Regions from separate parts of the Ruegeria sp. TM1040 genome, predicted to be linked through region 2. Evidence: riboswitches for the same ligand, from Rfam matches in the RefSeq annotation. Region 2 holds a riboswitch; the other holds the start of a gene.
What was found. Region 2 has a riboswitch for FMN ahead of TM1040_RS16910 (DMT family transporter). Riboswitches for the same ligand answer to the same signal wherever they lie in the genome.
Positions count from the first base shown of each region.

Region 1 (5,777 bases), on a different replicon from region 2:
CCGCGACCATGGCTGGGCGCAGCGCTGGCAAGAGTACATCCCAGAGCACTCGATGGGCTGGCGCGCCAAGGCTGCGCGCGGCTTCTTCCAGTGCAGGATCTATCTTCTCGGCCGCGGCCATCACGGTCAGCAGCACCCGTGGGATGGAGAAATAGAGATAGCCGAGGAAGAGCCCAAAGGTGGAATAGGCAATGACCACGTGACTTGGGGTGATCTGGTTTACCAGCCCCTGCCGACCCCCGAGAAGGATGATCATAAAGCCGACCACAACACCGGGAAACGCGAGGGGCAGTGTCAGGATCGACAAGAGGGCACTGCGTCCCCAGAACCGATTGCGGGTCAGAAAAAGCCCTGCAGTGGTGGAGACGGCCAAGGCCGCGAGAGTCACCGCGCCTGAAACCAGAAGGGTTTGCAGAAGGGCTGAGAGATACCGCGGGGTTTGCAGCATCCTGACATAAACGCTCCAGCCCTCTGCGCCCTCGGAGGAGGACAGCACAAGGCGCACCAAGGGTAGCGCGAGAAAAGCGAGCGTGAAGATCAACAGAGGAAGGAGGCATAAAACGCCAAAGGAACGGGCCGTCACGGGAGTTCTTTCCTGAAGTACCGGGAGCACACCGGGACGCGCGCTCCCGGTGTTGGATTATTTGACTTCGTTCAGGTAGCGTTCGCCAAAACCGGCCTGCGCCTTTTCCATCTCTGCATAGTTCACAGCCTGTGCACGGGCATAATCGCTGGCGGGCAGGAATTTCTCCGCCACCTCAGCAGGCAGCTCAACCGGGCGCGCGGGCTGCAGATAGGCGTTGGTCCAGATCGCCTGCCCTTTGTCAGAGAGAATGAAATCCAGAACCTTCTTGCCGGTCTCGCCGTGAGGCGCATTGCCCACGAGGCTCATGACATAGGGTACACGCACCGACCCCTCGCAGGGCAGGACAAATTCAAAATTTCCGTCTTCTTCGTATTTCGCGCGATAGGCGTTGAAGTCGTAATCAAACAGGATCGGGATCTCTCCCGATACGACCCGCGCATAAGACGTCTGCTTGGGCACGATCGGTGCGTTCTCTGCCAGCTCGGAAAAATACTCGATTGCGGGGTCAAAGTCTTGCAGATCGCCCCCAAAGGAAAGGTTGACGGCGACGGCCCCGGCATATCCGACAAAGGCCGACGAGGGATCCAGATAACCCACCATTCCCTGATAGGCAGGCTTTTTCAGGTCTGCAAAGCACTGCGGGACGGGCGCGCCGCCAAGGGCGTCCACATTCACAAAGAACCCGATGGTGCCGTAATGCACTGCGAACCACTTGCCTTCGGGGTCTTTGAGCCCCTCCGGGATCTCGTCAAAACCTGCGGGCTTGTACGCCTCGACCAGACCTTCCTTGCCCGCCTTGATGCCGGTGGTCACACCGTAATAGGCCACATCTGCCACGGGGCTGTCTTTTTCAGCCACAAGCTGTGCAAATGTCTGGCCGGAGTTCTTGTTGTCATGCGGAAGGCTGACACCGATCTCGGTCTCGATGGCCTCCAGCATGGACGCCCAATCCGCCCATTGCGGGGGGCAATTGTAGCAGATGGCGTCTTCGGCCTGCGCCGAAGATGCAAAAGACGCGGTCAGCGGTGCCGCAAGAGCGGTTGCAGCCAGAACCGTAAGAGCGATATGTTTCATGGGTTCATCCTTGTTTGTCGTTGGACGTGAACGGGGGAACAGACGGCGACTGGGCAGCACCCCGGTCGTCGTCAGGGCTTTTCGCGCGGGGTCCGGACAAGGTTGCCCCGGCGCGGAAAGTAAAAGGCAGGGGCGCAAGTTCTGTCATTGCGCCGCCCTGCAGTCCGGTCAAAAGCGTCTGTGCGGCCTGGCGACCCATTGCCTCTGGGGTGGTCTCGATCGTGGCAAGCGAGCGATCCAGCAAACGCCCGACCTCGATCCCATCGAACCCCACAACCGACAAATCCTGCGGGACATGCCGCCCCATCAAAGGCGCGGCTTTTTGCACGGCGATTGCCAGGAAGTCATTGGAGGCAAAGATCGCGGTCAGATCCGGGTGGTCCGAGAGGCGCTGGGCAAGGATACTGGGCGTGTTGGCTTCGGTCTCGGTGATCTCGATCAGCTTGGGTGGGGCCAGATTGAGGGCGGCACATTGCGCCCGAAACCCGTCAAACCGGTTGCGTGAGCGGTCCGAGGTCGAAAATCGCAACGCCAGAAATCCGGTGCGCTCGTGGCCGTAGAGGGCAAACTGGCGCGCGACTTCTGCGGCGGCCTGCGCGTTGGACACATGCGCGCTGGGCCAGTCGGGCAGAGGGTCGTGAAACATCAGGCAGACGGGGATGTCGCGCGCCCGAGCCTGTGCGAGCGGCACACTCTCCTGTGGCGCGGCCATTGTCACCAACAGGCCGTCGACATCCTTACTCAGGAGAGTTGTGAGAATGTCATTGTCCGTTTCGTCATCGTAATTGGAGCTGGCGACCAACAGCTGATACCCGTGGCTGCGCAACTCTTCCTGAGCCCCCTGCACGGCCTCCGCAAACACCGGGTTGGCGAGCGACGGAATAAGGCAACCGACGGTCATGCTCTTGCGGCTTTGTAAGGCGCGTCCAGTCGCGGAAAAGACAAAACCCATGCGCCGCGCTGCATCTTCAACACGAGCGCGGGTCTCAGCGCTGGCGGGGCCGGATTTATTCAGCACGCGACTCGCAGTTGCGACGCCACATCCGGCAGCGAGGGCGACATCCTTGATGGTTATGCGGGTCCTGTCGGTCATTTGAACCTTTTGCGAGTCGTGAGATGGAAACGTTTCCAGCCCAGCAAATAGCGGGATAGGGGCACAGTTTTGTGACGTTTGGCACGAAACGCAGCCGGATGACCTAACGGGCGCTCGATGGTTCGGCGTGCCCTGTGCATTGACAATGCCGCAGAGGCTGCCTAGCTCTTTTCCATTCTCAGGGCGGGGTGAAATTCCCCACCGGCGGTTATAGCCCGCGAGCGCCACCTCTACGGGGTGGGTCAGCAGATCCGGTGGAATTCCGGGGCCGACGGTCATAGTCCGGATGGGAGAGAATGTACTGCGTGTACCGATGGGTGCAGGTGGTCTTTTGCGCTCTGGGATTCTGTCATGTTGAAAGGATCAAGAGCTATGACAAAATCCCCAAAATTCGCCTTCATCAAGGCGCAGTGGCATGCCGATATCGTGGATCAGGCATTGATCGGGTTCCAAGACCAACTCGCCGATTTTGGGCTTGACGCCGCCGTCGACGTCTTCGACGTGCCCGGCGCGTTCGAGATGCCGCTGCTGGCTCAGAAACTTGCGGCCACGGGTGAGTATGACGCGATCGCCGCGGCCGCTCTGGTCGTGGATGGCGGGATCTACCGCCATGATTTCGTGGCACAGGCGGTGGTGTCCGGGTTGATGGAGGCCGGCCTCAAGACAGGCGTGCCGGTGCTGTCGGTATCTCTCACGCCGCATCATTTCCAGCCGAGCGAGGAACACCAGACCTTCTATCACGCGCATTTTGTGAAGAAGGGCCGCGAGGCTGCACAGGCGGCAGTGCGGATGGCCAATCTGTACCGCGATCTTACCCCAACTCCGGTCGAGGCCGTGGCCTAAATGGCCTGCGCCGCACCTCTCAGAAAAAGAAGTGCGGCGCTTCTTTGAGTTCAGGATGCGGTAAGCGCACGTTGCAAGGCACGATAAGAGGCCTTCGGCGTGCGCTTCAGCGTCTCAAAGTCGACATGCACCAGACCAAAGCGTTTCTCGTACCCGAGCGCCCATTCGTAATTGTCGAGAAGTGACCACAGAAAGTAACCCTTCACCGGGACGCCCTCTGCAATCGCTTGGCGTACCCGCGCAAGGTGTGCCTCAACGTAGGCGATGCGGGCTGCGTCCGGCACCTCGCCCTCCAGAAGCACATCCGGGTTTGCCATGCCGTTCTCGGTCACGATGAGCGGCAGACCTCCGGTGTAGTCTTCGGCTGTGCGCTTCAGAAACTTGTAAAGCCCATCTGGATAAATCTCCCACCCCATCTGGGTCGTGGGCAGTTCGCCCACCAGCTCTGCGTAATGGGGCCAGGGGCCATTGTCTGGACCGATCACCTTGCGAGTGTAATAGTTCAAACCGCACCAATCGACCTTTTGGGTGATGGTGGCGAAATCGTCCTGCCAGCCCTGCGGCAAATGGGGTTCGAGCCCGCGCAAGGCTGCTTCGGGATAAGCGCCTTTAAAGACCCCGCCGAGGAAAAAGCGGTTGTAGATCGCATCATAGGTTTCTGCCGCGGCCTGAGCTTGGGCACTCTGATCCAGCGGCTCCGCCCATTCAAAATTGAACACCGCACCAAGGTTGTTCATTCCAAGGCCCCGCATCACTTCGATGGCGCGGCCATGGGACAACAGGACATGGTGCATGGCCCGTGCGGTGGCGCGGATGTCGCGCAGACCGGGCGCGTGATGGCCCAGAAAATGCGAAAGCCACCCAACGCACCAGGGTTCGTTGATGGGTGCCACGGAATACATCCGATCGCCGATCCGGGACATGATGACTTCGGTGAATTCGGCAAACCAGTTGCTTACATCTCGATTGCGCCAGCCGCCCATGTCGGCCAGTGGCTGCGGCAGCTCCCAGTGGTAGAGCGTCGCGCAGGGCTTCAGGCCGCGTTCGAGCATCGCGTCGGTCAGCCGGTCGTAGAAATCGAGCCCCTCGGCATTGGGCGTGCCACGCCCCTCGGGCAGCACGCGTGCCCAACTGGTCGAGAACCGATAGCACTCAAACCCCGCTGCAGCGGCGAGATCGAGGTCCTCCTCAAAGCGGTGGTAGTGGTCACAGGCGCGTGCGCCATCCTCAGAACGCACCACATTGCCGGGTGTTGCGGCAAAACTATCCCAATGGGTCGGCCCTGCGCCGCCATATTGATGGCCTTCAATCTGATAGGAAGACGTCGCGCAGCCGAACAGGAAATCCCCTGGAAAGTCGCGGCGTGTAAAAGTGAAATCCGTCATGTCTTTGATGTCCTGTTGGGGGCGGGGCCTGTTGAGCGACCGACAGTGAGTTCGGCTTCCAAAAGCTCAGTCAAGGGCGCATCGCCCGGGTCTTCGATCTGTGAAATCAGGAGTTTGGCCAACCTGCGCCCGGCATCGCGCACCGAGGAACGAGTGGCGGTAAAGACCGGCACATCGGCCCCGTTTCGCAGATAAGACAGGTCGTCGTCATGGGTGATAACCGAAATGTCGCGCCCCATTTTGAGCCCGGATTCTTCGATTGCGCGGCGCACACCAAAGGCGGCGATGATCGAGGACACCAGATAGGCGGTGGGCGGATCTTCCAGTGCCTGCGTGCGTTGCACGGTGTCGTAGCCATAGACTTCGGTCATCTCTCCTGCCGTCATCAGGGCGGGATCAACTGGGATTCCGCGTGCCTGCAGCGCCGCCTCATAGCCCTGGCGGCGGCGGTGCGCGAAATCCATGCTCTCTTGACCGTTCACAAGGCAGATCCGGCGGTGGCCCAGATCCAGCAGAAAGTCGGTTGCGCGCCGAAACGCGCTGGTATTGTTCACGTCGAGCCAGCTGTAAGGTCTGGAAATATCGGTGGCGCGCCCATGCACTGCAAAGGGCAGGCCGATCTCTTGCAGCATCGTAATCCGAGAGTCGCGCATCTTTGGTGCGTGCAACACGATGCCATCCACGTTCCGCTTGGCGGCCATTTCGTGATAGGCGCGGGACTGATCTTCGTCGGCGACCAGTGAGAGCACCATGTCGTAGCCTGCTTGGCTGTAGCTCTCTCCGGCGCCCGCAATGA
Region 1 is NC_008043.1:317,051-322,827, reverse strand. It holds gene TM1040_RS01980 (ABC transporter permease) at 1-583, opposite strand, end outside; gene TM1040_RS01975 (ABC transporter substrate-binding protein) at 641-1,660, opposite strand; gene TM1040_RS01970 (LacI family DNA-binding transcriptional regulator) at 1,665-2,753, opposite strand; FMN riboswitch at 2,924-3,055, shown strand; gene TM1040_RS01965 (6,7-dimethyl-8-ribityllumazine synthase) at 3,126-3,596, shown strand; gene TM1040_RS01960 (GH1 family beta-glucosidase) at 3,647-4,981, opposite strand; gene TM1040_RS01955 (substrate-binding domain-containing protein) at 4,978-5,777, opposite strand, start outside.
Region 1: it holds a riboswitch for FMN, as region 2 does, so the genes downstream of both, TM1040_RS01965 (6,7-dimethyl-8-ribityllumazine synthase) here and TM1040_RS16910 (DMT family transporter) in region 2, are expected to answer to the same signal.

Region 2 (5,777 bases):
CGGATATCAATGACGCCACCATCCGGCTCCTTCGGCGTTTGGGGTGCGAGGTGGTTGTGGCGGACGGGGCCGGCTGTTGCGGGGCTCTGACGCATCACATGGGGCGTGAGGACGAAAGCCACGCAACCGCCGCCAAGAACATCCGCGCGTGGATGGCAGAGAAGAACGGCAAGGGCCTTGATGCGATTGTCATCAACACATCGGGCTGTGGTACCACGGTCAAGGACTACGGCCACATGTTCCGCAATGATGCGCTGGCACAGGATGCGGCAACTGTGTCGAACCTGGCGATGGATATCTCCGAGTTGCTGATGCAGCTTGAAATGCCAGAGGCTGAGGATAAGGGGCTGACGGTCGCCTATCACGCCGCCTGTTCGCTGCAGCATGGCCAACAGATCAAGACGCATCCCAAGACGCTGCTGAAACGCGCGGGCTTTCGAGTGGTTGAACCAGCCGACAGCCATCTGTGCTGCGGCTCTGCAGGGACCTATAATCTGCTGCAGCCGGAGATTTCCGCACAACTAAAGGCACGCAAGCTGCGCACGCTTGAGGCGAAAAATCCCGACATCATCTCTGCGGGGAACATCGGGTGCATGATGCAAATCGGATCTGGCACCGAGATCCCGATCGTGCACACTGTGGAGCTCTTGGACTGGGCAACCGGAGGCCCTCAGCCACCCGCTCTCACGGCGGAGCGCAGCCGACCCTCAGTTCCCATCTTGCGCTGAAGCTGCACAGGCGGCATCACAGAAAGGCGCGCGGAATCGTCCTTCTGCGCCCAACTTTTGCCCGAAGCGTTGGCTAGGCTGTCGCATAGGGGATGTGGAGTTTGCCCGTGCTGCCGATTAAGAAATTGATTGTTAGTGGTGTTTTATGCGTGTTGTCTGCTGCTGCGGTGGCGGGCACAACACTGCGCGGCAATGATACGCGTCTTAAAAGTCTTGAAACCACAGATGCAGGCCGAGACTGGGAAGCGGTAGGGCGGCTGGATCGTGCGGGCGAGGGGTTCTGCACCGGGGCCTTGATTGCTCCGGATATCGTGCTGACGGCGGCGCATTGCCTTTATGATCGCGACACCATGGCCCAGATCGACCCGACCTCAATCGAGTTTTTGGCGGGATGGCGCAACGGCCGAGCCTCGGCCTATCGCGCGGTGAAGCGGGCGGTCCTGCATCCGCGCTATGTCTATGACGGGACACTGTCGGCAAAACGAGTCCGGAACGACATTGCCCTGTTGCAACTGCAACGCCCCATTCGCAACACTACCGTCACGCCATTTGAAACCGACGCGCGCCCCCGCGAGGGGGCCCGGGTCGGTGTGGTGTCCTACGCGCAGGACCGCTCCGAGGCGCCCTCGCTCCAAGAGGTCTGCAAGGTGATTGCTCGTCAGGATGGTGTCCTGGTGATGTCCTGTGACGTGGACTTCGGGGCCTCTGGCGCCCCTGTGTTTTCGTTTGACGCTGGACGCCCGCGGATCGTATCGGTGGTCTCAGCCAAGGCGCGTGTCGAGGGTTCTGCCGTTTCTCTGGGCGCGTCGCTGGCCGAGGAACTGGCGCTTTTGCAGTCACAGCTGACCGGGGCCCATGTCGGCAGCCGGATGCCTCAGGGGGTTGGTCGCGTTCAGGTCGGGGAACCGCGCCGCAGCGACATTGGTGCAAAATTCATTTCCAACTGAATTCGCCCCCTCTTGAAACAAAAATGACCCTTCATACATGGGAGGTACCCAAGGCGCCAAAGACTGGGCCTTGGATCAATCCACCCGTCCCGTGTTGGGAGGGCTTTATAGCAGTTATCGCTCAAAGATGAGGATGAACCATGCGTACGTTTGATTTTGCTCCGCTGCACCGTGCAACTGTCGGCTTCGACCAGATTGCCGATTTAATGGACCGGGTGATGAGCTCGGATCTCCAGCAGCCAAGCTACCCCCCATACAACATTGAAAAAACCTCGGACGATGCCTACCGCATCTCGATCGCTGTCGCGGGCTTTTCCGAAGACGAGTTGAACGTCGAGGTAAAAGAGCACGCCCTGGTCGTGTCCGCGCGCAAGTCCGAAGAGAACGGCGAGCGCACCTACCTGCATCGCGGGATTGCAACCCGAGCCTTTGAACGCCGTTTCACCCTTGCAGATCATGTGCGGGTGCAGGGCGCCAGCCACGGCGACGGCATGCTCCATATCGATCTCGTGCGAGAAGTGCCTGAGGCGCTGAAGCCGCGCCGGATCGAGATTTCCTCCGCTGCGGCGTCCAAGCCCAAGGAAATTTCGGGCTCGACCGTGAACTGATCTGACGCAGGATGCGAGTTGCGTCCTATTCCGAGGGCTCCCGGCTGGTTAGACGGGAGCTCTTTTTATTCATGGATTTACGTTATTTACCAAGCGGTAGGTTGTCCTGCGGCAGAATGCCTGCCTTAATGGATGTATGACCCTGGCCGAGATGACATCTACCAGTACCCGCACACAGTTGATCGAAAGCGCTTGCCGCTTGTTTGCGGCACATGGGTATGCCGGGGCCTCCATCTCAGCCATCGCACAGGAACTCGGCCTCAGCAAACAGGCGCTGTTGCACCATTTTGGGAGCAAGAACGCGCTCTATGCTTTGGCGGTTGAACAGGCTGCGTCGTCGGTACTTCAACTGCTGTTTGATGCGATGGAAGATGACCGCCCGCCAGAAGAGCAACTGGAGACGTTCTTTGCAGCTTACCAATCGGCGCTGCAGGCGGATTGCGCCTCGGCCCAGATCGTGCTGCGAGAGCTCTTGGATCAGGCGCTGCCACGTGACGGAGGTACGTCTTTTGCGACCTTGTTTGAAAGCCTCGTCGCCACCGTGCAAGCCACCGAGCGCTGGGAGGGCAAAGGCGTTGCCGGGGCATTGGGCGTGGTGACGCAGCTCTTGGGAGCTGCGTCCCTGATGGGATGTACGCACGACGCCTGGGGGCGATATTACGATGCCAGCGTGCTGAGTACGGCTAAGGTTCAGGCCCGCGCCCCATTTGCCGAGATGGTCTCAGGCGTTTTGCGCGGCTGAACCCGGTTTAGCACGGGCCTCTCTGTTCAGCAGATAGGCGCTTGCAACAATGATCAGCGCGGTGCCCAGCCACATGTTGCCATCCGGCAAGAACCCAAAGACAACTGCGCCCAGCCCCACGTTGAAGACCAGTTTCAGGTGATCAAAGGGTTGAAGGAACGCTGCGTCTGCCAGCGTGTAGGCCCGCACCAGGCTATGCTGCGCCAGAGCCGTCAACAGTCCCGCGCCAATCACAAGCCAGATAGTGCCTTCTGGCAGTGCAAAGCCGCCACCAAGTGACAGGAGCGCATTTGCAGGGCTGAGGAGCAGCAGCAGATAGATCGTGACCGTCTCGGTGCTATCGCGCCGTGTGAGGTGCTTGGTCACAACGGAACTCGCAGCCCAAAAGGCCGCCGCAGCGACTGGCAGAAGGGCCGCGATCTGGAAGCGATCTGACCACGGGGCCAGGATCACCATGCCACCAAAGATGCCCACAACAACAGCGCCCCAGCGGTGCAAGGAAACATCTTCGCCGAGGAAAAGACCCGCGCCGATGGTGACAAAAAAGGGCGAAAGCAAGATCAAGGCAATCGCCTGCCAGATTGGCACATGGGCCAGCCCAAGCGTCCAGAGTTGCACACCGGCAACGGCCAGCACGACCCGGATCACATGGGTGATCATTTGCCGGGTCGACAGAACGGCAGTCCAGTTGCGCCAGATCCATGGGATGTAAAACAGAAGCGCGATCAGATACTGCCAGAAGGTCACCATCGGAGCAGAGGCCCCATGCAGCATCGTGGCCGATTGCAGTGCGGTGTTCACCAGCGCAAAGCAGGCTCCGGCGATGACCATGAGGCCAGCCGCCTTGAGCGGGGTAGGAAGCGATTGAGTCATCTGCGTGTTGTCCTTTCCTCGGTCCGCAATTGACCCAAGGCAAACGAATAGACCCAAAGCCCTCCTGCACATGGCGAAGGGCGCGGGTCTCTCCATTCTCTTTCATCCGGACTGTAACCGTCGGCCCCGGAATTGCGCCGGGTCTGCTGTCACCCTTGTCAAACCAAGGGCCGCTCGTGGGCTGTGACCACCGGTAGGGACTTTCACCCTGCCCTGAGAATATCGCCTCATGATGAGGCATGAACCTGATAGCGAAGCGATTGTGCAAAGAAAAGCACGCAGCTGCGAATTGCGCGCGACGTAAGATGCAAAAAAGAGGCCCCGCTAGGGACCCCTTTGCTGTGCGGCGACGTCGGCGCCATGATGGCAGGCGCCGGACAGATCGCGGGTCGGATCAGTCGACCTTGAACGACCAGAACATCGTCTCGCCAGAGCTGTCATCGACACCGTCATTGTCGGTCGACACCCAAGCGGTGCCGTCTGCCAGGATGGCCAAACCTTCAACCTTGTCGAGCACATAGCCGCCGGTGGATTTCAGGTCAGGCAGCAGGTCGCGGACCTCTTCCTTTGTCACGACAGGGAGATCGCTGCCAAGCGGGGCAGGAACCATATCCGAGAGCGCAATGCGATAGATCTTCTTGGTGACTGCGCGGTCATCATGCTGGTTGTCGCGCTCAATCACATAGACATGATCGCCATGCGCCACGATTTCCGACAGACCAACCCAGCCGGTGGCCGGCGCTGCCTTTGGATAAAGAACGGCGCCCCATTCCTTGGTATCCAGATTGTAGGAAACCAGCTTTACATGGTTTTCGGGATCGTCTTTCCACTCACGCTGCACCGCCATCCAGAGCGTGTTGCCAACCTTGGTGATGCCTTCAAAGCCAAAGCGCTTCTCGACGGACTGCAGCTCTGCGGGGATCGCGATTTCACCCTTGTTGGTTTTGATCAGGCCCTCGGCGCTGACGTGATAGATCGCGTGCGGGATCGCGCGTTCCGTGCGGCCCTCGGACGCCACATAGAAGCCGCCTTCGCCATCAAGCGTGATCCCTTCGAGGTCGAGTTTTTGCGCAGCGTCGCCATTGGCGCGATGAATGCGGATCACATCGGTGATGCGCGCTGGGGTCTGAGAGGGGTCAATCTTGAAGATCGAGGGCTGGAAGCCGTAAAAGCTATCATTGACCGCCCAGATCATACCGTCTTCATCCGCAACCATGCCGGAGATGGCGCCCCAGCCGATCAGCTCTTTGGCTCCTGCCGAGGTCAGATGAGGATATGTGGCTGCGCCATCCTGAAGCTCAAAGAGCATCACATGCGCCCGTGCGCCACCGTCTTCGAGGAGGTCTTTCTCGTTGGCTGAAACAAGAAGGCCGCGCTCGGGAATGGTCACATAGCCTTCGGGGCCGGTACCAGAGGGCAGCAACTGTGTCAGAACCGGTTTTGCCGGGTCGGTGACGTCATAGACGCCAACAACCGAAGCGCGCTCTGCCCCGACAAACACGAAAGGTGTGCCGTCAAACTCTGCGAAGGTCACAGATTCCGGTTCGACACCTTTGGCATCGGAACGCTTGTCCGGGTAGTGGCCGATCTGGATGATCGCATGCTCAAAAGAAACGCCAGAGTCATAGACCACAGAGCCGTCTTTGTGGAAGATGGTCCAACCGCGCGAACCGCCGTTGTAGTCCCCCTCGTTTGCGGTGGCAAAGTGATCTGCGTCAATCCAGGTCACAGCATCAGGTTCGCGCAGGCGCCCCTTCTGGCTTTCGTCAAAGATCAGTGCACCGCGCTCGTCGGTGGCATCAATGCCATCGAGGTCCACGGCGCCTGCGGAGAAGTGACTGAGAATCTCACCATCCCTGGACACGACGACCATGTGGTT
Region 2 is NC_008044.1:2,636,531-2,642,307, reverse strand. It holds gene glcF (glycolate oxidase subunit GlcF) at 1-728, shown strand, start outside; gene TM1040_RS16925 (trypsin-like serine peptidase) at 821-1,675, shown strand; gene TM1040_RS16920 (Hsp20 family protein) at 1,816-2,283, shown strand; gene TM1040_RS16915 (TetR/AcrR family transcriptional regulator) at 2,435-3,025, shown strand; gene TM1040_RS16910 (DMT family transporter) at 3,005-3,898, opposite strand; FMN riboswitch at 3,989-4,123, opposite strand; gene TM1040_RS16905 (esterase-like activity of phytase family protein) at 4,293-5,777, opposite strand, start outside.